Regions from separate parts of the Sphingobium sp. LF-16 genome, predicted to be linked through region 1. Evidence: predicted binding sites of a transcription regulator. Region 1 holds the regulator's gene; each other region holds the start of a gene.

Region 1 (5,274 bases):
GCGCCTTCGGGCGCTTCCTCCGGCGAACGGTCGCGCCAGCGGCCATCATAGCGCATCGGCTGCTTGGCGGCGCGCTGCTGTTCACGCAGCTCGGCCAGCTCTTCCTGCGTCGCATAGCAGCGATAGGCATGGCCATTGGCGAGCAGCTGGTTGGCGACCTCGGCATGGCGCGGGGTACGCTCGAACTGGAACACGGCCGGCTCATCGCCGCCCAGGTTCAGCCATTCCAGACCGTCGAAGATGGCTGCCACGGCTTCCTCGGTGGAGCGGGCGCGATCGGTATCCTCGATGCGGAGCAGGAACTTGCCGCCATGATGGCGCGCGAACAGCCAGTTGAACAGCGCGGTGCGGGCGCCGCCAATATGCAGGAAGCCCGTTGGCGACGGGGCGAAACGGGTCACCACCTGCTTGTTCAATCCCGTTGCACTTGCCGTCATATTCGCTGACATTCTTCCTGCCTGATCCATGGATGCGACGCCCCCTAGCATGGCTTTTGAGCCACGACAAACGTCCGTTGGGCGCAGGACGGTGCGTATTGCGCACAATGGATTTGCGCGGATCGAACAATGGCTGGAGGTGGAGCGCGAACAGCTCGCCTTGTGGGTGCCGGTGGCGCTGGGCGCGGGCATTGCCGGCTGGTTCGTACTGCCGGGACCGGCACACTGGCTGGCCAGTTGCTGCGCGGCGCTGGGGCTGGCCTGTCTGGCGCTGTTGCTGCCGGTGGGCGCGCGATTGCGGCATATGCTGGTGGCGGGCGGCTTGCTGGCTTGTGTTGGTTGCCTGCTGGTCTGGGGCAAGGCGACATGGCTGGGTCAGCCGCCGCTGGCCCGTCCCATATTCGTACAGGTGACGGGGACGGTGACGGCGGTGGCCAAGCTGCCGGCGCAACAGATGGTGCGCGTGGGGCTGCGGCCGATCGAGGCGCCAGCGCTGCCCGCGGCGATCCGAGTGAATATCGCGGAGGCGGATGTGCCCGAAGGACTGGGTAAGGGGGCGGTGCTGCGCTTTCGCGTGCGCCTGATGCCGCCCGCGCCGCCGAGCGTGCCGGGGGGCGTTCGATTTCGCGCGGCGTGCTTATTTCCAGGGGATCGGGGCGACCGGGCGGGCGCTGGCGCCGGTCGAAATGGTGGAGCAGGCGCGCGAGGGGCCGACGCTGCGGGCGCGACTGTTCGATCATATCGGCGGGCAGGTGGCGGGCGCACCGGCGGGGATTGCGGTGGCGCTGGCGACCGGCGATCAGGGCGCGATTGCCGAAGCGGATGCCGAGGCGATGCGGCGCAGTGGCCTTGCCCATCTTCTGTCGATCAGCGGGCTGCATGTGACGGCGCTGATCGGGGCGGTGATATTCCTGCTGTTGCGCCTGCTGGCGCTGATCCCGCGCGCGGCGCTGGACTGGCCGCTGATGCTGATCGCGGCGGCCGGGGGCGCGCTGGCGGGGATCGGCTATACGCTGCTGACGGGCGCGGAGGTGCCGACGGTGCGATCCTGCATCGCGGCGCTGCTGGTGCTGGGCGGGCTGGCGCTGGGGCGCGAGGCGATCACCTTGCGGCTGGTGGCGACCGGGGCGCTGGTGGTGCTGGTCTTCTGGCCGGAGGCGCTGATCGGGCCGAGCTTCCAGATGAGCTTTGCTGCCGTGGTCGCGCTGGTGGCGCTGGGCGAGCATCGGTGGTTCAAGGCGTTCGCGATGGCGCGGGACGAGCCTTGGTTGCGCAAGGCCGGGCGGACGGTGGCGGCGATGCTGATGACGGGCCTTGCCATCGAACTGGTGCTGGCGCCGATCGCCCTTTTCCATTTTCACAAGGCAGGTTTGCTGGGTGCGGTGGCCAACCTGATCGCGATCCCGCTCACCACCTTCGTCATCATGCCGCTGGAGGCGCTGGCGCTGGGCTTCGATCTGGTCGGGCTGGGCGCGCCCTTCTGGTGGCTCACGACCAAGGCGATCGCGCTGTTGCTGGCGGTGGCGCATGGCGTGGCGGCCAGCCCGATGGCGGTGATGCTGGCGCCGGCGGTGCCGGGCTGGATTTTCGGGATCATTGTCGTTGGTGGTCTGTGGTGCTTGCTGTGGCGCAGTCACTGGCGCTGGCTGGGGTTGGGGCCAATCGCAATCGGCCTGATCGGCATCGCGCTGCTGGCGCCGCCCGACATCGTTGTAACCGGCGACGGACAACATGTCGCGGTGCGAACACCGACGGGGACGATGGCGCTGCTGCGCGAGGGCGTGGGCGATTATGTCCGCGACGTGCTGAGCGAGAGCGCGGGCTATGACGGGACGCTGGAGGCGATCGCGAAGATGCCGCAGGCGCGCTGTTCGACCGATCTGTGCGCGGTGACATTGCCACGGGACGGGCGCGACTGGCATTTGCTGGTGACGCGCAATGCGATGCTGGTCGACCGGCCGATATTGGAGCGGGATTGCGCGGCGGCCGATATCGTCATCAGCGACCGGGGCCTGCCCTGGTGGTGCCGGCCGCGCTGGATGAAGATCGACCGCCGGCTGCTGTCACGCTCCGGCGGCCTGTCGATTGGCCTTGAAAGCGGCAAAGTTCACACCGTCCATCGGCCCGGAGACGCGCATCCGTGGATCGTGCGCCGCCGGCCCCGAACGGCCGGTCAGTTGTAGCGGCGCAGCAGGCCGGCGAGCTTGCCCTGGATGCGGACCTGGCGCGGATCGTAGATTTGCGGTTCATAGGCGGCATTGGCGGGATCGAGCCGGACCCGGCTGCCTTCGCGGCGGAAATATTTGAGCGTCGCTTCGGCGTCGTCGATCAGGGCGACGACGATCTGGCCTTCGCGCGCGACTTCGGTGCGCTGGATCAGCGCGAAGTCGCCGTCGAGAATGCCGGCCTCCATCATCGAGTCCCCCGACACTTCGAGCGCATAATGATCGCCCGAGCCGAGCAAGGCGGCGGGGACGGAGAGCATGGTATGGCTTTCCATCGCCTCGATCGGGACGCCGGCAGCGATGCGGCCGTGCAGCGGGATTTCGATCACGTCATTGGCGGCGGTCGGCAGCAGCACGGCCGGAGCCGACACCTTGGGCGTCGGAATGGCCGGCGCGGGCGCGCGGTGCATCGCGTCGGGCAGCTTGAGCACTTCGAGCGCGCGGGCACGGTTGGGCAGGCGGCGGATGAAGCCGCGTTCCTCCAGCGCATTGATCAGCCGGTGGATGCCGGACTTGGAGCGCAGGTCGAGCGCGTCCTTCATCTCCTCGAACGAAGGGGACACGCCGCCTTCTTCCAGCCGGGTCTGAATGAAGCTCAGCAATTCCTGCTGCTTGGGCGTCAACATCGGCGGTCCTCCATGGAACGAATGAAGAACGCATAGGAAACGGAAAGGGGCAAGTCAAGCGCGTTAAGCCATGCGCCGCTTTTGCCGGTCAGGCGGTCAGATAGTCAGGCGGTCAGGGGGATGATGTCGACCATGTCGCCGGCAATGGCGGGGGCTGAACCGGCCGGGCGGCGGATCAGACAGTCGGCCAGCGCCATGGCGGCTGTAGCGGCGCTGTCCTGCGCGGTGACCGAGACGATGCCGTCGGCGCCGCGATAGGCGCGCAGATAATCGTCGCGTTCCGCCGTCGCGCCGAGTGGGGCGGCAAGGCGGGCCTGCACGACCGGCGGCAGCGGCGCGCGCGATCCGGCGAGATGGCGGACCAGCGGGCAGAGGAAGAGGGTGCCGGTGACGAAAGCGGAGACCGGATTGCCCGGCAGGCCGAGGAAGGTGGCGTTCCCCAGGCGCCCGGCCATCAGCGGTTTGCCCGGCCGCATCGCGATCTTGTAGAAATCGAGCGTGCCGCCGGCGGCCGCAAAGGCGGGGCGGACATAGTCATGGTCGCCGACCGAGGCGCCGCCGGTCGAGACGATGATGTCGGCCTGTGCCGCCTGTTCCAGCGCCTGCGTCATGGCGCCAAGATCGTCAGGCACGATGCCGAGGTCGATCACGTCGCAGGGCAGGGCGGCGAGCAGGGCGGCCAACATCGGCGCGTTGGACGAGGGGAGATATCCCGGCGGCGTCGGCGCGCCGGGGGGGACAAGCTCATTGCCGGTCGAGAGCAGGGCGATGCGCGGCCGAGCACCGACGGGCAGACTGCCATGGCCGCCCAGCACCGCAAGCGCGATCCGGCCCGGCGTGAGGCGGCTGCCGGCGCTGACCAGCGGCGTGCCGGCGCGGAAGTCTGAGCCGAGCAGGCGGACATGCCTGCCGGACGTCAATATGCCGTCATGCGCGGTCAGTGTGTCGCCATCGCGCGTGGCATTTTCCTGGATCAATATGGCGTCGGCGCCGGCCGGCAAGGGCGCGCCGGTGAAGATGCGGCAGGCCTGGCCCGGTTGCAGGGCCGGGATATTGGTGTCGCCCGCGCTGCTGGTGGCGACCAGTTGCCACGGCCCGGCGCCTTCGGATGCGCGCACGGCATAGCCGTCCATCGCGGAAAGATCGGCCCAGGGCTGGTTACGGAGTGCGCTGATGTCGGTGGCGAGCCAGCGACCGGCACAGGCGGCGACGGGCACATATTCGGCTGGCAACGGATCGGCGAGGGCAAGGAGCCGCGCCTGCGCGTCCGCGACCGGCATCAGGCTCATCGGTCGCTGCTCTCCGGCGCGGTCCAGTCGCCCGACTTGCCGCCGCGCTTGGCGAGCAGGCGAACATCGCCGATTATCATGCCCTTATCGAGCGCCTTGGCCATGTCATAGACGGTGAGCAAGGCGGCGGTCGCGGCGGTCAGCGCCTCCATCTCCACCCCGGTCTGGCCAGCGGTGCGCGCGGTTGCGGTGACGGTGACGCCGTCATCGTGGAGAGTAAAGTCGATGGTGACGGCGCTCAGCGGGATCGGATGGCAGAGCGGGATCAGTTCGGCGGTGCGCTTGGCCGCCATGATGCCGGCGACGCGGGCCACGGCCAGCACATCCCCCTTCTTGACGAGGCCGGCGGCGATCGCCTGCGCAGCGTCGGCCGCCATGGTGATGCGGCCGGCGGCCACCGCCTCGCGCGCGCTCACGGCCTTGGCCGAGACATCGACCATGCGGGCGGCGCCATCCTCGTCGAGATGGGTGAGGCCGGTCATGCGCCTGTCAGCAGGTTGCGGGTCGCCGCCTCGACATCGGCCTGGCGCATGAGGGTTTCGCCGACCAGGAAGCAGCGCACGCCATGATCGGCCATGGCGGTGAGGTCGGCATGCGAGCCAAGGCCGCTTTCGGCAACGAAGGTGCAGCCATCGGGCGCCTTGCCGACCAGTTCATAAGTGCGCGCGAAATCGACGCTGAAATCGCGCAGGTCGCG
Region 2 (5,274 bases), 830 kb from region 1:
TCGCCCTGCAGCACGCGCAGGTCGATACCGCCCACCTGCCCCTGCAGCACATAATTGTCGTGCCAGATGCTGGCATAGCTCCACGACAGGCGGGGCCGCAGCAGGAAGCTGCCCAGCGGGCGCTGCGCACTCATCCCGATCGTGCCCGACAGGGTGAAGCTGTCATGCTTGCCCGACAGCATCAGCACATGCTGTTCATATTCGCCGAAATTGAAGCCGATGCTGGCATCCAGCACCACGTCCGAATCTGCCATCCGATGCACCATATAGGGCTTCACCGTGATGGAATCGGCCTGCTGGCGCATGCCGCCATTGAAGGATTTATAATCCGAATTGCCGAACTGGATGGCCAGGCCGGCAACGGTGCGCTTGTCGATCCAGCGATCCAGGCCAATATTATATTGGTTCGCGCTGCCCTTGGTCCGGGCGCCGGAACGGTCATCCTTCAGCGTCGAATAGTTCCATTCCCCCCAGGCAGTCCAGCGCCGGCGGGCATTGGCCGCAATCCGGCAGGCCTTCTCGACCAGTTGCGGATCGCCCCGCAACCGGCCTTCGCGCCCGGCCCGGCAGACTTCATCGGCGGTCATCAGCATCGGGCGCCGCTCATCGCGGCCCGGCGCGACACCGGTCGGCGCGATCGGCGGCAGCGTCTCGGGGCGCGGCCGCTGCAACGGCCGCACCGTCGGCCCGCCCACGTCCGGGCCAGGCCGCAGCCCCGGTGTCACCGTATCCGGATCGGGTCGCAAGCCCGGCGTCACCGTATCCGGATCAGGACGCAGACCCGGCGTCACCGTGTCCGGATCAGGACGCAGGCCCGGCGTCACCGTATCCGGGTCAGGCCGCAGACCCGGCGTCACCGTGTCCGGATCAGGCCGCAAGCCCGGCGTCACCGTGTCCGGATCAGGACGCAAGCCCGGCGTCACCGTGTCCGGATCAGGACGCAGTCCCGGCGTCACCGTATCCGGGTCAGGCCGCAGACCCGGCGTCACCGTATCCGGATCAGGTCGCAAGCCCGGCGTCACCGTATCCGGATCAGGTCGCAAGCCCGGCGTCACCGTGTCAGGATCAGGCCGCAGACCCGGCGTCACCGTATCAGGATCAGGCCGCAAGCCCGGCGTCACCGTATCGGGATCAGGACGCAGCCCCGGCGTCACCGTATCGGGATCAGGACGCAGCCCCGGCGTCACCGTGTCCGGATCAGGCCGCAGTCCCGGCGTCACCGTATCCGGATCAGGCCGCAGACCCGGCGTTACCGTATCCGGGTCAGGCCGCAGGCCCGGCGTCACTGTATCCGGATCAGGCCGCAGACCCGGCGTTACCGTATCCGGATCAGGCCGCAGTCCCGGCGTCACCGTGTCCGGATCAGGCCGCAGACCCGGCGTCACCGTATCAGGATCAGGACGCAGCCCCGGCGTCACCGTGTCCGGATCAGGCCGCAGGCCCGGCGTTACCGTATCCGGATCAGGCCGCAGTCCCGGCGTTACCGTATCAGGATCAGGCCGCAGGCCCGGCGTTACCGTATCAGGATCAGGCCGCAGGCCCGGCGTCACCGTATCAGGATCAGGCCGTATTTCGGGTGTTGGCGTATCAGGGTCCGGGCGCACTTCCGGCGTCACCGTATCGGGGTCTGGTCGCGCCTCCGGCGTAATGGGAACGGGCACTGGCCGCAGTTCGGGCGTGACGATTTCGGGATCGGGTTGCCGTTCCGGGGTCACCGTGTCGGGGTCAGGCCGCAGCCCTGGCGTCACCGTATCGGGGTTCGGACGCAGCTCCGGCGTCACGGTCTCGGGCAAGGGCCGCAATCCGGGCGTGATCAAATCCGGATTGGGGCGCAACCCCGGCGTTACCGTATCCGGCAAGGGGCGCAGCCCCGGCGTCACCGTATCCGGGTTCGGCCGCAATTCCGGCGTCACCAGATCGGGCAGTTCCGGGTCGGGCCGGTTCCAGTGATCGGGGAAATTGATGCCGCCCGGATGCTGGTCGGCGGAATCGACGAAATTGTCATATTCCGCATATTCGGTGCGGATATGGGCGAACAGATTATGGGTGCCGCCATTTTCCCGCACGATGGGCGATACCGTCAGGTGCAGGCCGGTATCGGGCTGGGTCCAACTGTCCACCCGCTCCCCGGTCTCGGGAAAGACGACGAAAAACTCGCCCGGATCGACGCCGGACAGCCACACCGAATGGTCCTTGCCCTCGGTCCAGCCCAGGAAGATGATCCGCCCCGCCGGCGTCTCGCTCTGGGCCATGGCCCCGGTCGTCGCCAATGCCATGCCCGCGACGCTGCCCGCCACGCTCAGGACGCCCGCATGCCAATGGAGCCGCCAATAGGTCATGCCCCGTTTCTACGTGCGATCCCATAGCCGCGGCCATCCATGGAAACCCCGAGACAGGCCGAGACGCGCCCGCAGCCGAACCAGAAACGCCCTTCGGCCGGCGCAGCGCGCCATCGTCCACGCCCGGCCATCTTCCCCTGGCCGCTCCCCCTTCCTATCTTGCCTCCCGACCGGGCAACGCCCCTTGCCCCCACGGAACAAATCTGGAACAACGCCCCCATGAGTCTGACCCACATTCCGAAGCAGAGGTTTACCGAATGCTGACCCACATCAGCGTCCGCGGCGCGCGCGAGCACAACCTCAAGGGCGTCGATGTCGATCTGCCCCGCGACAGCCTGATCGTCATCACCGGCCTCTCGGGCTCGGGCAAGTCCAGCCTCGCCTTCGACACCATCTATGCCGAGGGGCAGCGCCGCTATGTGGAGTCGCTCTCCGCCTATGCGCGCCAGTTCCTGGAGATGATGCAGAAGCCCGATGTCGAGCATATCGAGGGCCTCTCCCCCGCCATCTCGATCGAGCAGAAGACCACCAGCCGCAACCCGCGCTCCACGGTCGCGACCGTCACCGAGATATACGACTATATGCGCCTGCTCTGGGCGCGCGTCGGCATCCCCTATTCGCCCGCCACCGGTGAGCCGATCAGCGCGCAAACTGTCTCGCAGATGGTCGACCGCGTCGCGCTCCTGCCCGAAGGCACGCGCTTCTACCTGCTCGCCCCCGTGGTGCGCGGGCGGAAGGGCGAGTATAAGAAGGAACTGACCGAGTGGCAGAAGGCGGGCTACACCCGCGTCCGCATCGACGGCGAACTCTACCTGATCGAGGACGCCCCCGCCCTCGACAAGAAATATAAGCATGACATCGAGGTCGTGGTCGATCGCCTGGCGGTCAATGCCGACATGGCCACCCGCCTCGCCGACAGTTTCGAGCAGGCGCTCAAACTCGCCGACGGCCTCGCCTTTGTCGACCTGGCCGAGGGCGTCGTCCCCGGCCGCGAGGATGAAGCGCAATCCGCGGGCAAGATGAAGAATGCCGGCATCCCCGCCAACCGCATCGTCTTTTCCGAGAAATTCGCCTGCCCGGTCAGCGGCTTCACCATTCCCGAGATCGAGCCGCGCCTCTTCTCCTTCAACGCCCCCATGGGCGCCTGCCCGGCCTGCGATGGCCTGGGCGAGCGGCAGGAGTTCGACCCCGAACTGGTCGTCCCCAACGAAGCCCTATCGCTCAAGAAGGGCGCCGTCGTCCCCTGGGCCAAGTCCAACCCGCCCAGCCCTTACTATATGCAGGTGCTCGGCTCCCTCGCCAAGGAGTTCGGCTTCTCCCTCGACGCCCCCTGGGCCGATCTGCCGGGCGAAGTGAAGCTCATCATCCTCCACGGCACCGGGGGCAAGCCTGTCACCCTGCGCTTCGTCGACGGCAAGAAGAGCTATGAGGTGAAGAAGCCGTTCGAGGGCGTGATCGGCAACCTCAACCGCCGCCTGCTCCAGACCGAAAGCGCCTGGATGCGCGAGGAACTGAGCAAGTACCAGACCGCCATGCCCTGCGAGACCTGCCACGGCGCGCGCTTGAAGCCCGAGGCGCTCGCGGTCAAGATCGCCGGCGAGGACATTAGCGTCTCCACCCGCCGCTCGGTGGTGGACGCGCTCGCCTTCTTCACCGCGATGCCCGACGCGCTCAATGAGCAGCAGAACCAGATCGCCCGCGCCATCCTCAAGGAAATTGTCGAGCGGCTCGGCTTCCTCAACAATGTCGGCCTCGACTATCTGAACCTCGACCGCACATCAGGCACCCTGTCGGGCGGCGAAAGCCAGCGCATCCGCCTCGCCAGCCAGATCGGCTCGGGCCTGTCGGGCGTCCTCTACGTCCTCGACGAACCCTCGATCGGCCTGCACCAGCGCGACAATGACCGGCTGCTCGTCACCCTGAAACGCCTAAGAGACCTCGGCAACAGCGTCATCGTCGTCGAGCATGACGAGGATGCGATCCGCGCCGCCGACTATATTGTCGACATGGGGCCGGGCGCCGGCGTCCATGGCGGCACCATCGTTGCGCAGGGCACCCTGCCCGAACTCTTGGCGCACAAGGACAGCCTGACCGCGGACTATCTCAACGGCACCCGCCGCATCGAAGTCCCGGCCAAGCGCCGCAAGGGCTCGGGCAAGAAGCTCACCGTCCACAATGCCCGCGCCAACAACCTGACCGGCGTCACCGCCAGCATCCCGCTCGGCACCTTCACCTGCATCACCGGCGTGTCGGGATCGGGCAAGTCCAGCTTCACCATCGACACCCTCTACGCCGCCAGCGCCCGCACCCTCAACGGTGCCCGCATCGTCGCCGGCCCGCATGACAAGATCACGGGCCTGGAACATTGCGACAAGGTGATCGACATCGACCAGTCGCCGATCGGCCGCACCCCGCGCTCCAACCCGGCCACCTATACCGGCGCCTTCACCAATATCCGCGACTGGTTCGCCGGCCTGCCCGAAGCGCAGGCGCGCGGCTACAAGCCCGGCCGCTTCTCCTTCAACGTCAAGGGCGGCCGCTGCGAAGCCTGCCAGGGCGACGGCGTGCTCAAGATCGAGATGCACTTCCTCCCCGACGTCTATGTCACCTGCGACGTCTGCCACGGCGCCCGCTACAATCGCGAGACGCTGGAGGTGAAGTTCAAGGGGATGAGCATCGCCGACGTGCTCGACATGACGGTCGAGGATGCGGTCGAATTCTTCAAGGCCGTGCCGCCGATCCGCGACAAGATGGCGATGCTCGCCGAAGTCGGCCTTGGCTATATCAAGGTCGGCCAGCAGGCCACCACCCTGTCGGGCGGCGAAGCCCAGCGCGTCAAGCTCGCCAAGGAATTGTCGCGCCGCGCCACCGGCAACACCCTCTATATCCTCGACGAACCCACCACCGGCCTGCATTTCGAGGATGTCCGCAAGCT
Region 3 (5,274 bases), 1.5 Mb from region 1:
CGACATGCTGTCGGCGCGCGCTGAACAGGCGGTGGAGCGGGCGTCGGGCAATGGCGAGGCGGCGGCCGGCATGGCGGTCGCGGCGGAGCAGACTGCCGACAGCCTGCACGGCATCGCCAGCGGCGGGCAGGAACTGGGCGGGCTGTTCCAGGCGATGGAAAGCCAGGTGCGCGCGGCGGGCGAGGCGATCCGCGCGGCGGTGGCGCAGACGCAGGTCGGGGCCGAGCAGACGGCGGCGCTGCGCGTCGAGGCGGACGGGATCGGCGCGGTCATCACCCTGATCGACGATATTGCGCGGGCGACCAGCATGCTGGCGCTCAATGCCAGCATCGAGGCGGCACGGGCCGGCGAGGCGGGGCAGGGCTTTGCCGTGGTGGCGCGCGAGGTGAAGACGCTGGCGAGCCAGACGCGCGAGGCGGCGGCCGAGATCGGCCAGCGCATCGGCCATGTCCGGCTGGCGGTGGAGACGGTGGCGCAGGGCCATCTGCACATGGACGCGGCGATGGCGACCGCGAATGAGGTGTCGGCATCGGTCTTTTCGGCGGTGGCGCGCCATGGCGCCTTCAGCCGGTCGATCGCCGCCAGCCTGTCGGAAGCCGGATCGTCGAGCGACCATATCCGCCAGAGTGCGCGCCAGATCAGCGACAATGCAAGCGCGGCGGCGGCGGGCGCCCATGATATCGGCGTTGCGGCGGGGCAACTGGCGACGGTCGCGCACCGGCTGGATGATCGGGCGAGCCGGTTCCTACAGGCGATCCAGGCAGGCTGAACCGCACAAAGCCTCTGGTAACGGCGCAAAAAGCAGCTAGTCTTGCACCCAATGGGTCCGGCACGGGCCGAAAATGGGAGAGAAGATCATGCTTGTCATGTTCGTCGGCGTCGATCGCACCGAAACCGCGGTCAACCCTACCCAGGTGACCTTCGTCTCATCCGTGACCGACGGCACCCGCATCCGCTTTGGCGAAGGCCGCAGCGTCACCGTGACCGAACCGATCGCCGAGGTGCTGGATTCGCTCAACCGCGCCCTGCGGCCGCACGAATAGCGGTCTTTTCCCTCTTCCCCTCCGTTGCGCCTGCATGGCGACAGCCCTGTCGCGCGCCCGGCAGGTAAAAGGCCCGCCGCGCCATCGCGCGACGGGCCTTTTCAGAGCGTGAAGCCAGAGGTGGACGAAAGGCAGGATCAAGCGCCCGGTTGATCCGGTCGGGCGCGGTCGTCCTGCTTAGTCGTCATCCCCCGCTTCGGGTCCGGCCATCATCCCTTCGGCGACTTCCTCGGTCTTGCCGCGGATCGCCTTTTCCAGGCGGTCTGCCATTTCGGGATTTTCCTTGAGGAAGGTCTTGGCGTTTTCGCGACCTTGGCCGATGCGGACCGAGTCATAGGAGAACCAGGAGCCCGACTTCTCGACCAGCCCGGCCTTGACGCCGATGTCGAGCATCTCGCCGATCTTGGAAATGCCCTCGCCATACATGATGTCGAACTCGACCTGCTTGAAGGGCGGGGCGACCTTGTTCTTCACCACCTTCACGCGGGTCGCGTTGCCGACGATATCGTCGCGATCCTTGATCTGGCCGGTGCGACGGATGTCGAGACGGACCGAGGCGTAGAATTTGAGCGCGTTGCCGCCGGTGGTGGTTTCCGGATTGCCGTACATCACGCCGATCTTCATGCGCACCTGGTTGATGAAGATCACCATGCACTTGGAGCGGGCGATCGACCCGGTCAGCTTGCGCAGCGCCTGGCTCATGAGACGCGCCTGCAGGCCGACATGGCTGTCGCCCATCTCGCCCTCGATCTCGGCACGCGGCACCAGCGCGGCGACCGAGTCGACGACGAGGATGTCGATGGCGTTGGAGCGGACCAGCGTGTCGACGATTTCCAGCGCCTGTTCGCCGGTGTCGGGCTGCGACACGATCAGTTCGTCAATGTCGACGCCCAGCTTCTTGGCATAGATGGGGTCGAGCGCATGTTCCGCGTCGACGAAGGCAGCGGTGCCGCCGGCCTTCTGGGCTTCGGCGATCGCATGCAGCGTCAGCGTGGTCTTGCCCGAGCTTTCCGGGCCATAAATCTCGATGATGCGGCCCTTGGGCAGGCCGCCGATGCCGAGCGCGATGTCGAGGCCGAGCGAGCCGGTCGAGATCGATTCAATCTCGATCTTCTCGCGGCTGCCGAGCTTCATCGCGCTGCCCTTGCCGAAGGCGCGATCAATCTGGGCGAGCGCCGCCTCCAATGCTTTCTGTCTGTCCATTGTGCCTGTCTTCTTGGAATCGATGAGTGAGAGCATAGCGGTCATCGGCCTATCCCCTGTCAAGCGGATCGCGTCGAGTCACTCGGCGCCTGCCAATGATGTATCCTGTTTGTTCCTGTGGAACAAGAGGGGAACGGAAATTTCCTATCCTGCCTATTCAGTCGGCGAGAATCTTCTCCAGCGCGCGTTCCACGGCACCGATGGTGAAGGGCTTGGCGAGCGTCGGGCGATCGGCATGGCCCTGCGGCAGATCATCCGCCATGCCGCCGGTGGCGAACAGGAAGGGGATCGACTGCTGCGCCAATATGTCGGCGACCGGCCAGCTTTTTTCACCCTGGAGATTGCAGTCGAGCAGGGCGGCGTCGAACCCGCCCTCGCGCGCCAGGGCGCACGCCTCGTCCACCGACGCGGCGGTCGCGTGGAGGCGATAACCGAGCGCGTCGAGATAATCTTCCAGCATCATGCCGATCATCGCTTCATCCTCGACGATGAGGATGGACTTGCCGTCAGCCATGCGCCCTTGTCCCTTGTGCTTGCTTCCCATCGCTAGCCAAAGGGGCAGGCGATGCCCAGCATAATCGTTTGCCGGCGGCCAAGTTCATTCCGCCGCCGGTCGCATCGCCAGCGCGTCGCGCGCCGCTTCGGCCAACTGATTGACGGAAAAGGGCTTGGGCAGGAAGGCGACATTGGCGATGTCGATCGACTTGCGCAGTTGCTCCTCGGCATAGCCGGACATGAACAGCACGGGGAGGTCGGGGAAACTGCGTCGCGCCTGCGCCACCATGGCCGGGCCATCCATATTGGGCATCACCACGTCGGAGATCAGCAGGTCGATCTTCTCGCCGCCGCCCAGCACTTCCAACCCCTGTTCGCCGTCGCTGGCGGTCAGCACCTTGTAGCCCTGGCGGGTGAGGGCGCGTTCGGCCACGGCGCGGACCATATCCTCATCCTCGACCAGCAGAACCGTGCCGGTGCCCCAGGTTTCGCTGCGCTTGATCGGCGTCTTGGGCTTGGCCTGCTCGATGTCGCCGCCGGCATAGACCGGCAGATAGATGACGAAGCTGGCGCCCCGGCCCAGCTCGGATTCGGCGAAGATATAGCCGCCCGACTGCTTGACGATGCCATAGACGGTGGAAAGGCCAAGGCCCGTGCCCTTGCCCAGTTCCTTGGTGGTGAAGAAGGGCTCGAAGATCTTGGACAAGATGTCGGGCGGGATGCCCAGCCCCGTGTCGGACACGCGCAACGCGGTATAGTCGCTGATCGGCAGAATTTGCTGCCGCATCTCGCGCACGCGGTTCGCCGGCACGCCATAGGTCTGGATATTGAGCGTGCCGCCTTCGGGCATGGCATCGCGGGCATTGACCGCCAGGTTGATGATGACCTGTTCCAGCTGGCCGGGGTCGGCACGCACTGCGCCGAGGTTGCGGCCATGGCTGACGTCGAGCTTCACATTCTCGCCGAGCAGCCGCTTCAGCAGGTTGGAGACGTCGGCGACGATGTCGGGCAGCTGCAATATCTGGGGGCGCAGCGTCTGCTGGCGCGAGAAGGCGAGGAGCTGGCGGGTGAGGCCCGCCGCGCGATTGCTGTTCGACTTGATCTGGGTGATGTCGTCATAGTCGCTGTCGCCCGGCGTATGGCGCATCAGCATCAGGTCGCAATGGCCGATGATGGCGGTCAGGATATTGTTGAAGTCATGGGCGACGCCGCCGGCCAGCTGGCCGATCGCCTGCATCTTGGTCGCCTGCGCGACCTGACGCTTGAGCTTCGATTCCTCGCTATTATCCTTGAGGCTGAGCAGCACGGCGGCCTCGCCCAGGCCGCGCACGCCGGCAAGGCTGAGCGCGATCGGTTCCTCGGGCTGTTCGCGCATGCGCACGGCGATGTCGCCCGACATTTGCGGGCCGACGGCAAAGCGGCGTACTGCATCGGCCACCGCCGCCTGATCCTCGCGCACGACAAGGTCGCCGGGATAGTTGGGCGTTTCGGCATCCTTGATGCCGGCGGCGCGGGCGAACGCCTTGTTGACGAACAGCACCCGGCCGTCGCGGTCGGCCATGGCGAGGCCGAAGGGCAGCAGCGAGAGCAGGGTTTCGATATAGGAAAGGGCGGAGGTGCCGCCGCCGCCGGCCGGCTCGTCGATCAGCAGCAGCAGCATCGGGCCGTCCTGCGCGCCATTCTGGACGCCGCCCGGCTGCGACGCACGGCGCAGCGGCACCTGGAGCAGGCGCAGCGGCAGGCCGCCGCTTTCCTCGCGCGCCAGGAACAGCCGGCCCTTGTCATCGACCCGCATATGGGCGGCGAAATCGCGGCCGGTGATGTTGGCGTCGATCCGTCCGGCGGCGCGCAGCAGGAAGGCACCGTTGGCGGCGCGGATGCGGCCCTCGCCGCCGATCATCACCGCCATGATGCCGGCTTCGCCCAGTTGCCGTCCGGCTTCGCCCGTCAGCACGCGATGGACATCGTCGAGCGCGCTGGGCTGGCGCATCGGGGTGAAGCGCCAGAGCAGATAATCTTCGGAGCGACCGGTGCGGGTGATGTCGACGTCGAGGCGCAGGGTCGCATGGGCGATCGCCTCCACCTTGGCCTCGCCATCGCGCCAAGCGGCGCGGGCGGCGGCGGTCAAGCTCTCGATCAGCGAGGCATCGGCATTGACGGCCGGGGGCGAGGGGTAGCCGGGGAACCATTCGCCGAACAGGTCGCTCGCGCAGACCAGCCGGCCGGCGCGGTCGGTGACGGCGATCGCCATGCTGGAGGCGTCGGCGGCGGCGCGCGCCACGGTCCAGTCGGGCACGGCATCACTGGCGGACAGCGGCGGGGGGTAGAGGCGGCGATACCAGGCGAGCAGCGCGGCGATGGTGATGACCGTGGCGGCAAAGCTGGCGGCCAGCGCCCAGTCGCCAATGGCATAGAGGACGATCGCGGCGGAGGCGGCCGCGGCGAGCGCGAGCAGGGGCACGAAGCTGCGCGACGGGGCCTGCCCCATCCACGCCTCATCATCCCTATTTACCCGCGCGACCATCGGCGCCGT
Region 4 (5,274 bases), 1.9 Mb from region 1:
TTGGGGGCGTCGATCGTGTTGTCCGCTTCCACGCCACCGGCGAAGCCGGCGCGCTGCACCGACTTGGAGCGCAGATAATAGAGCGACTTGATGCCCAGTTCCCAGGCGCGGAAGTGGAGCATCAGCAGATCCCACTTCTCGACATCGGCCGGGATGAACAGGTTCAGCGACTGGGCCTGGTCGATATAGGGGGTACGATCGGCCGCCAGTTCGAGCAGCCAGCGCTGGTCGATCTCGAAGCTGGTCTTGTACACATCCTTTTCTTCCTGGGTCAGGAAGTCGAGATGCTGGACCGAGCCGCCGCGTTCCAGGATCGAGTTCCACACGGCGCTCGAATCCTTAGCCTTTTCGACCAGCAGCTTTTCCAGATAGGGGTTCTTCACCGCAAAGCTGCCCGAGAGCGTCTTGTGGGTGTAGATGTTCGCCGGGATCGGCTCGATACAGGCCGAGGTGCCGCCGCAGATGATCGAGATCGACGCGGTCGGCGCGATCGCCATCTTGCAGGAGAAGCGCTCCATCACGCCCTGATCGGCGGCGTCGGGGCACGGCCCGCGCTCCTGCGCCAGCATCATCGACGCCTCGTTCACCTTGGCATTGATATGCTTGAAGATGCGCAGGTTCCACGACTTGGCCATGGCGCCTTCGAACGGGATGCCCCGTGCCTGCAGGAAGCTGTGGAAGCCCATGACGCCCAGGCCGACCGAGCGTTCGCGGCTGGCGCTATATTTGGCGCGGGCCATTTCCGGCGGGGCGCGGTCGATATAGTCCTGCAGCACATTGTCGAGGAAGCGCATGATGTCTTCCGCGAAGGTCGGATGATCCTTCCACTGATCCCAGGTTTCCAGGTTCATTGAGGAGAGGCAGCAGACCGCCGTGCGATCCTGGCCGAGATGGTCGCGACCCGTCGGCAGGGTGATTTCCGAACAGAGGTTCGACGTCGAGACCTTGAGCCCCAGGTCGCGGTGATGCTTGGGCATCATCCGGTTCACCGTGTCGGAGAAGACGATATAGGGTTCGCCGGTGGCGAGACGAACCTCGACCAGCTTCTGGAACAGCGCGCGAGCATTGACGGTGCCGCGCACCGACTGGTCCTTGGGGCTGCGCAGGTTGAAATCACTGCCGTCGCGCACCGCTTCCATGAACTCGTCGGTCAGCAGCACGCCATGGTGCAGGTTGAGCGCCTTGCGGTTGAAATCGCCGCTCGTCTTGCGGATTTCGAGGAACTCCTCGATCTCCGGGTGGGAGACGTCGAGATAGCAGGCGGCCGAGCCGCGACGCAGCGAGCCCTGGCTGATCGCCAAGGTCAGCGAATCCATCACGCGGACGAAGGGGATGATGCCGCTGGTCTTGCCGTTGAGGCCGACCGGCTCACCGATGCCGCGCACGCTGCCCCAATAGGTGCCGATGCCGCCGCCGCGCGAGGCGAGCCAGACATTCTCGTTCCAGGTGTTGACGATGCCTTCCAGGCTGTCGTCGACCGAGTTCAGATAGCAGCTGATCGGCAGGCCGCGGCCGGTGCCGCCGTTCGACAGCACGGGCGTTGCCGGCATGAACCAGAGCTTGGAGATATAGTCATAGACGCGCTGCGCATGGTCGGCATCGTCCGAATAGGCGGCGGCGACGCGGGCAAACAGATCCTGATAGCTCTCGCCGGGCAGCAGATAGCGATCGTTCAGCGTGTCCTTGCCGAATTCGGTCAGCAGCGCATCGCGCGACGAATCCGTCACGACATGAAAGCGACGCTCATGAATCTTGGACGACGCGGACTCGGTCGCCTTGCCCTTGGCAGCCTTGGGCTCGGCCTTGTCCACCAGATCCTCGATACGCTCGTCCATTACCGTCGCCACGTCGCCGTTTCCACCTTGTTCACTATCTCGAAAGTCCATGCGAGCCCCCGATTGTTCCTGTTCCGTTCGATTCGGTCCAGCAATGCCGGGGCGCACCCAGGCATCATAGCATGAACCCGATCGGGCCGGGACAGAAATGGGGTCAACCGATCCGATCGCAAGGACAAAAGCCCCATATCGCCGGAAGCAGGTCCGACAATGCAATCACAATCTATTGGGTGACCCCCTTGGTCCCGATACCACAGATAGTGCCACAGCCCCGCCGACACGCAAGAGGGTAAATGACAGTTCGGGGACTCGGTTCATCGACGCCGGGATTCGTTTCGTCGCTGACACGCCACCCCATAGCGCAACGACGCGCGGACTTCCAAGGGCCTTAGAAAAGACAAGGGGGGCCTATGAAATTAAAAAATAAATTTGCCTTGCCACGCAAATGCGCGCGTCGCGCGATTGGCGACAAAATCATGACATGGGGGCAGAGGCACGGACGCGACCACAATCTGTTGAATCGCTGCCTTTATCGTCCCCCTGCATATCGTCGCGCGATACGCTATGATGATGGGAAGGCAGGCGAATCCATCCGCAGCGATCGGGAGGCAGGCATGATCCTCTATTACCATCCCCTCTCCTCCTATTGCTGGAAGGTGCTGATCGCCTTCTACGAAAATGGCACGCCTTTCACCCCGCGCATCCTGGAGGATGAAGCGGCCCTGGCCGAATGGCAGGCGCTCTGGCCGCTCGGCAAATTCCCCGTGTTGCATGACCCGGTGCGCGGCGCGACGATCGCGGAGGCGAGCATCATCGTCGAATATCTGGGCCGGCACGAACCCGGCACCTTTCGCCCGATCCCGGTCGATGGCGATGCGGCGATCGAGGTGCGGCTGATGGACCGGTTGTTCGACAATTATGTGATGGGGCCGATGCAGGCGCTGGTGGCCGACCGGCTGCGGCCCGCGGATGCGCGCGATCCCCATGGCGTGGCCGCCAATGTGGCGGCGCTGCGCAGCATCTATGCGGTACTGGAGGATCGACTGGCGGGGCGGACCTGGGCAGCGGGCGATCATCTGTCGCTGGCCGACTGCGCGGCGGCGCCCTCGCTTTATTATGCCGACAGGATCGTGCCGCTGCGCGCCGGCCATCCGGTGCTGGGCGCCTATCTGAACCGGCTGGAGGCGCGGCCGAGCTTTGCGCGGGTGCTGCGCGAAATGCAGCCCTGGTGGCAGAATTTTCCCTTTGCCGACGGGCCGCTTGCGTCCTGAACCGCAACCCTCTTCTGGACTCATCGCCTCAAAGGCCTATAGCCCCGCCTTGCAGGGACCTGCCGTGCAGAGGCGGGCCGCAAGAATAGGGACCAGGGTAGATGACCGTCATCAAGACCGCCGACCTCATCGAGAGCGTCGCCGACGCACTCCAGTTCATTTCCTACTATCACCCGATGGATTATATCCGGGCACTGGGTAAGGCCTATGAGGCCGAAGCCAATCCGGCGGCGAAGGACGCCATCGCCCAGATCCTGACCAACAGCCGCATGTGCGCCGAAGGGCATCGCCCGATCTGCCAGGACACCGGCATCGTCAATGTCTTCGTGAAGTGGGGCATGGAGTGCCGGCTGGACGACAATAGCCGGTCGATGCAGGAGGTGATCGATGAGGGCGTGCGCAAGGCGTACCTCAACCCCGAGAACCGCCTGCGCGCGTCGATCCTGAAGGATCCCGCTTTCAGCCGCCAGAACACCAAGGACAACACGCCCTGCGTGCTCAACGTGGAAATGGTGCCGGGTAACAAGGTGATCATCGACGTCGCGGCCAAGGGCGGCGGCAGCGAGAACAAGACCAAGTTCAAGATGATGAACCCCAGCGATTCGATCGTCGACTGGGTGCTGGAAATGGTGCCGCAGATGGGCGCGGGCTGGTGCCCGCCGGGCATGCTGGGCATCGGCATCGGTGGCACGGCGGAAAAGGCGGTGGCGCTGGCCAAGGAAAGCCTGATGGACCCGATCGACATGGGCGAGCTCAAGGCGCGCGGCCCGCAGAACAAGATCGAGGAACTGCGCATCGAGCTGTTCGACAAGGTCAATGCGCTGGGCATCGGCGCGCAGGGCCTGGGCGGCCTTGCCACCGTGCTCGACATCAAGATCCACGACTATCCCTGCCATGCGGCGGGCAAGCCGGTGGCGATGATCCCGAACTGCGCCGCGACCCGCCACGCGCATTTCACCCTCGACGGGTCCGGCCCGGCCTATCTGGAAGCGCCCAAGCTCAGTGAATGGCCGCAGGTCGACTGGAAGCCGAGCAAGGAAGCGATCCGCGTCGACCTCGACACGCTGACGCCGGAACAGGTGCAGGGCTGGAAGCATGGCGACCGCCTGCTGCTGAACGGCAAGATGCTGACCGGCCGCGACGCCGCGCACAAGCGGATCGCCGACATGCTGGAGAAGGGCGAGACCCTGCCGGTCGATTTCAAGGGCCGCGTGATTTACTATGTCGGCCCGGTCGATCCGGTGCGCGACGAAGTGGTCGGCCCGGCCGGCCCCACCACCGCGACGCGCATGGACAAGTTCATGGACATGATGCTGGAACAGGGCCTGGCCGCCTGCGTCGGCAAGGCCGAGCGCGGCCCGGCCGCCACCGACAGCATCGCCAAGCACAAGAGCGCCTATCTGATGGCGGTCGGCGGCGCGGCCTATCTGGTCGCCCGCGCGATCAAGGAAGCCAAGGTCGTGGGCTTCGAGGATCTGGGCATGGAAGCGATCTACGAGTTCACGGTGGAGGACATGCCCGTCACCGTCGCCGTCGATAGCGAAGGCCAGAATGTCCACCGCCTCGCCCCGCTGGTGTGGCAGGAAAAGATCAGGAAAGAGAAGCTGCTGGAGAAGGCATGAGCTTTCGGCCTTTTGGCACGAAGATAGACTTCTATTCTCCTCTGCCGCCGGACGAGTGCCGGCGGCGGTTGGAGGCAAAATTCGTACCCCGGTGGGAACGCCCTGCGGACCTGAGAGCACGAGGTAAATTTATAGGCCACATATTGGTGATGTGGCTTGGCGCATTCGACTGGATTAATCGCTCCTCAGAGCCAAAGCTCGTAGCAAAATTGCGACCGGAGATGGCTGGCACACGCATTGTGGGGCGATTGATACCGGGTATCCAATTTGTGCTATTCCTAGTTCCCATGACGGTCGGAGCGCTTTGGGGCAGCGTAGCGTTGATCATTTACCGACCAGATCATCCACCGGCTGACCCAATTATCTATACGGCCGTAAAGGCCATCACGGCCCTCATCCCCATAGGCATAGCTCTCGGCATTTGGTGGTTTGCGAGCAATGAGGGCAAATCTGGCCGACCGCTAATCTCTTTTCTCAAGCGCACATTATGCGTCGATGGCGGGACATCTAAGAAAACGATCTAGTCGACGAAGGCGCGCTATCATG

What was found. The regulator LexA, encoded in region 1, represses DNA repair genes until DNA is damaged. The targets are predictions, from matches to a motif close to GTTCCNCNCTTGTTCT.
Region 2: the regulator LexA is predicted to act here: its motif matches at 2,534-2,549, upstream of uvrA (excinuclease ABC subunit UvrA).
Region 3: the regulator LexA is predicted to act here: its motif matches at 2,366-2,381, upstream of recA (recombinase RecA).
Region 4: the regulator LexA is predicted to act here: its motif matches at 1,854-1,869, upstream of DIZ22_RS20355 (ribonucleoside-diphosphate reductase subunit alpha).

What each region holds. Positions count from the first base shown of each region.
Region 1 covers NZ_CP029335.1:1,690,970-1,696,243, reverse strand. The annotation lists gene gltX (glutamate--tRNA ligase) at 1-467, opposite strand, end outside; partial or broken gene DIZ22_RS22370 (ComEC/Rec2 family competence protein) at 487-2,608, shown strand; gene lexA (transcriptional repressor LexA) at 2,611-3,288, opposite strand; gene glp (gephyrin-like molybdotransferase Glp) at 3,393-4,577, opposite strand; gene moaC (cyclic pyranopterin monophosphate synthase MoaC) at 4,574-5,059, opposite strand; gene trpC (indole-3-glycerol phosphate synthase TrpC) at 5,056-5,274, opposite strand, start outside.
Region 2 covers NZ_CP029335.1:863,834-869,107, reverse strand. The annotation lists gene DIZ22_RS04205 (autotransporter domain-containing protein) at 1-2,339, opposite strand, end outside; gene uvrA (excinuclease ABC subunit UvrA) at 2,597-5,274, shown strand, end outside.
Region 3 covers NZ_CP029335.1:3,166,697-3,171,970, reverse strand. The annotation lists gene DIZ22_RS14675 (methyl-accepting chemotaxis protein) at 1-769, shown strand, start outside; gene DIZ22_RS14670 (hypothetical protein) at 858-1,043, shown strand; gene recA (recombinase RecA) at 1,221-2,291, opposite strand; gene DIZ22_RS14660 (response regulator) at 2,404-2,760, opposite strand; gene DIZ22_RS14655 (ATP-binding protein) at 2,845-5,229, opposite strand.
Region 4 covers NZ_CP029335.1:4,324,696-4,329,969, reverse strand. The annotation lists gene DIZ22_RS20355 (ribonucleoside-diphosphate reductase subunit alpha) at 1-1,835, opposite strand, end outside; gene DIZ22_RS20350 (glutathione S-transferase family protein) at 2,450-3,106, shown strand; gene DIZ22_RS20345 (fumarate hydratase) at 3,208-4,728, shown strand.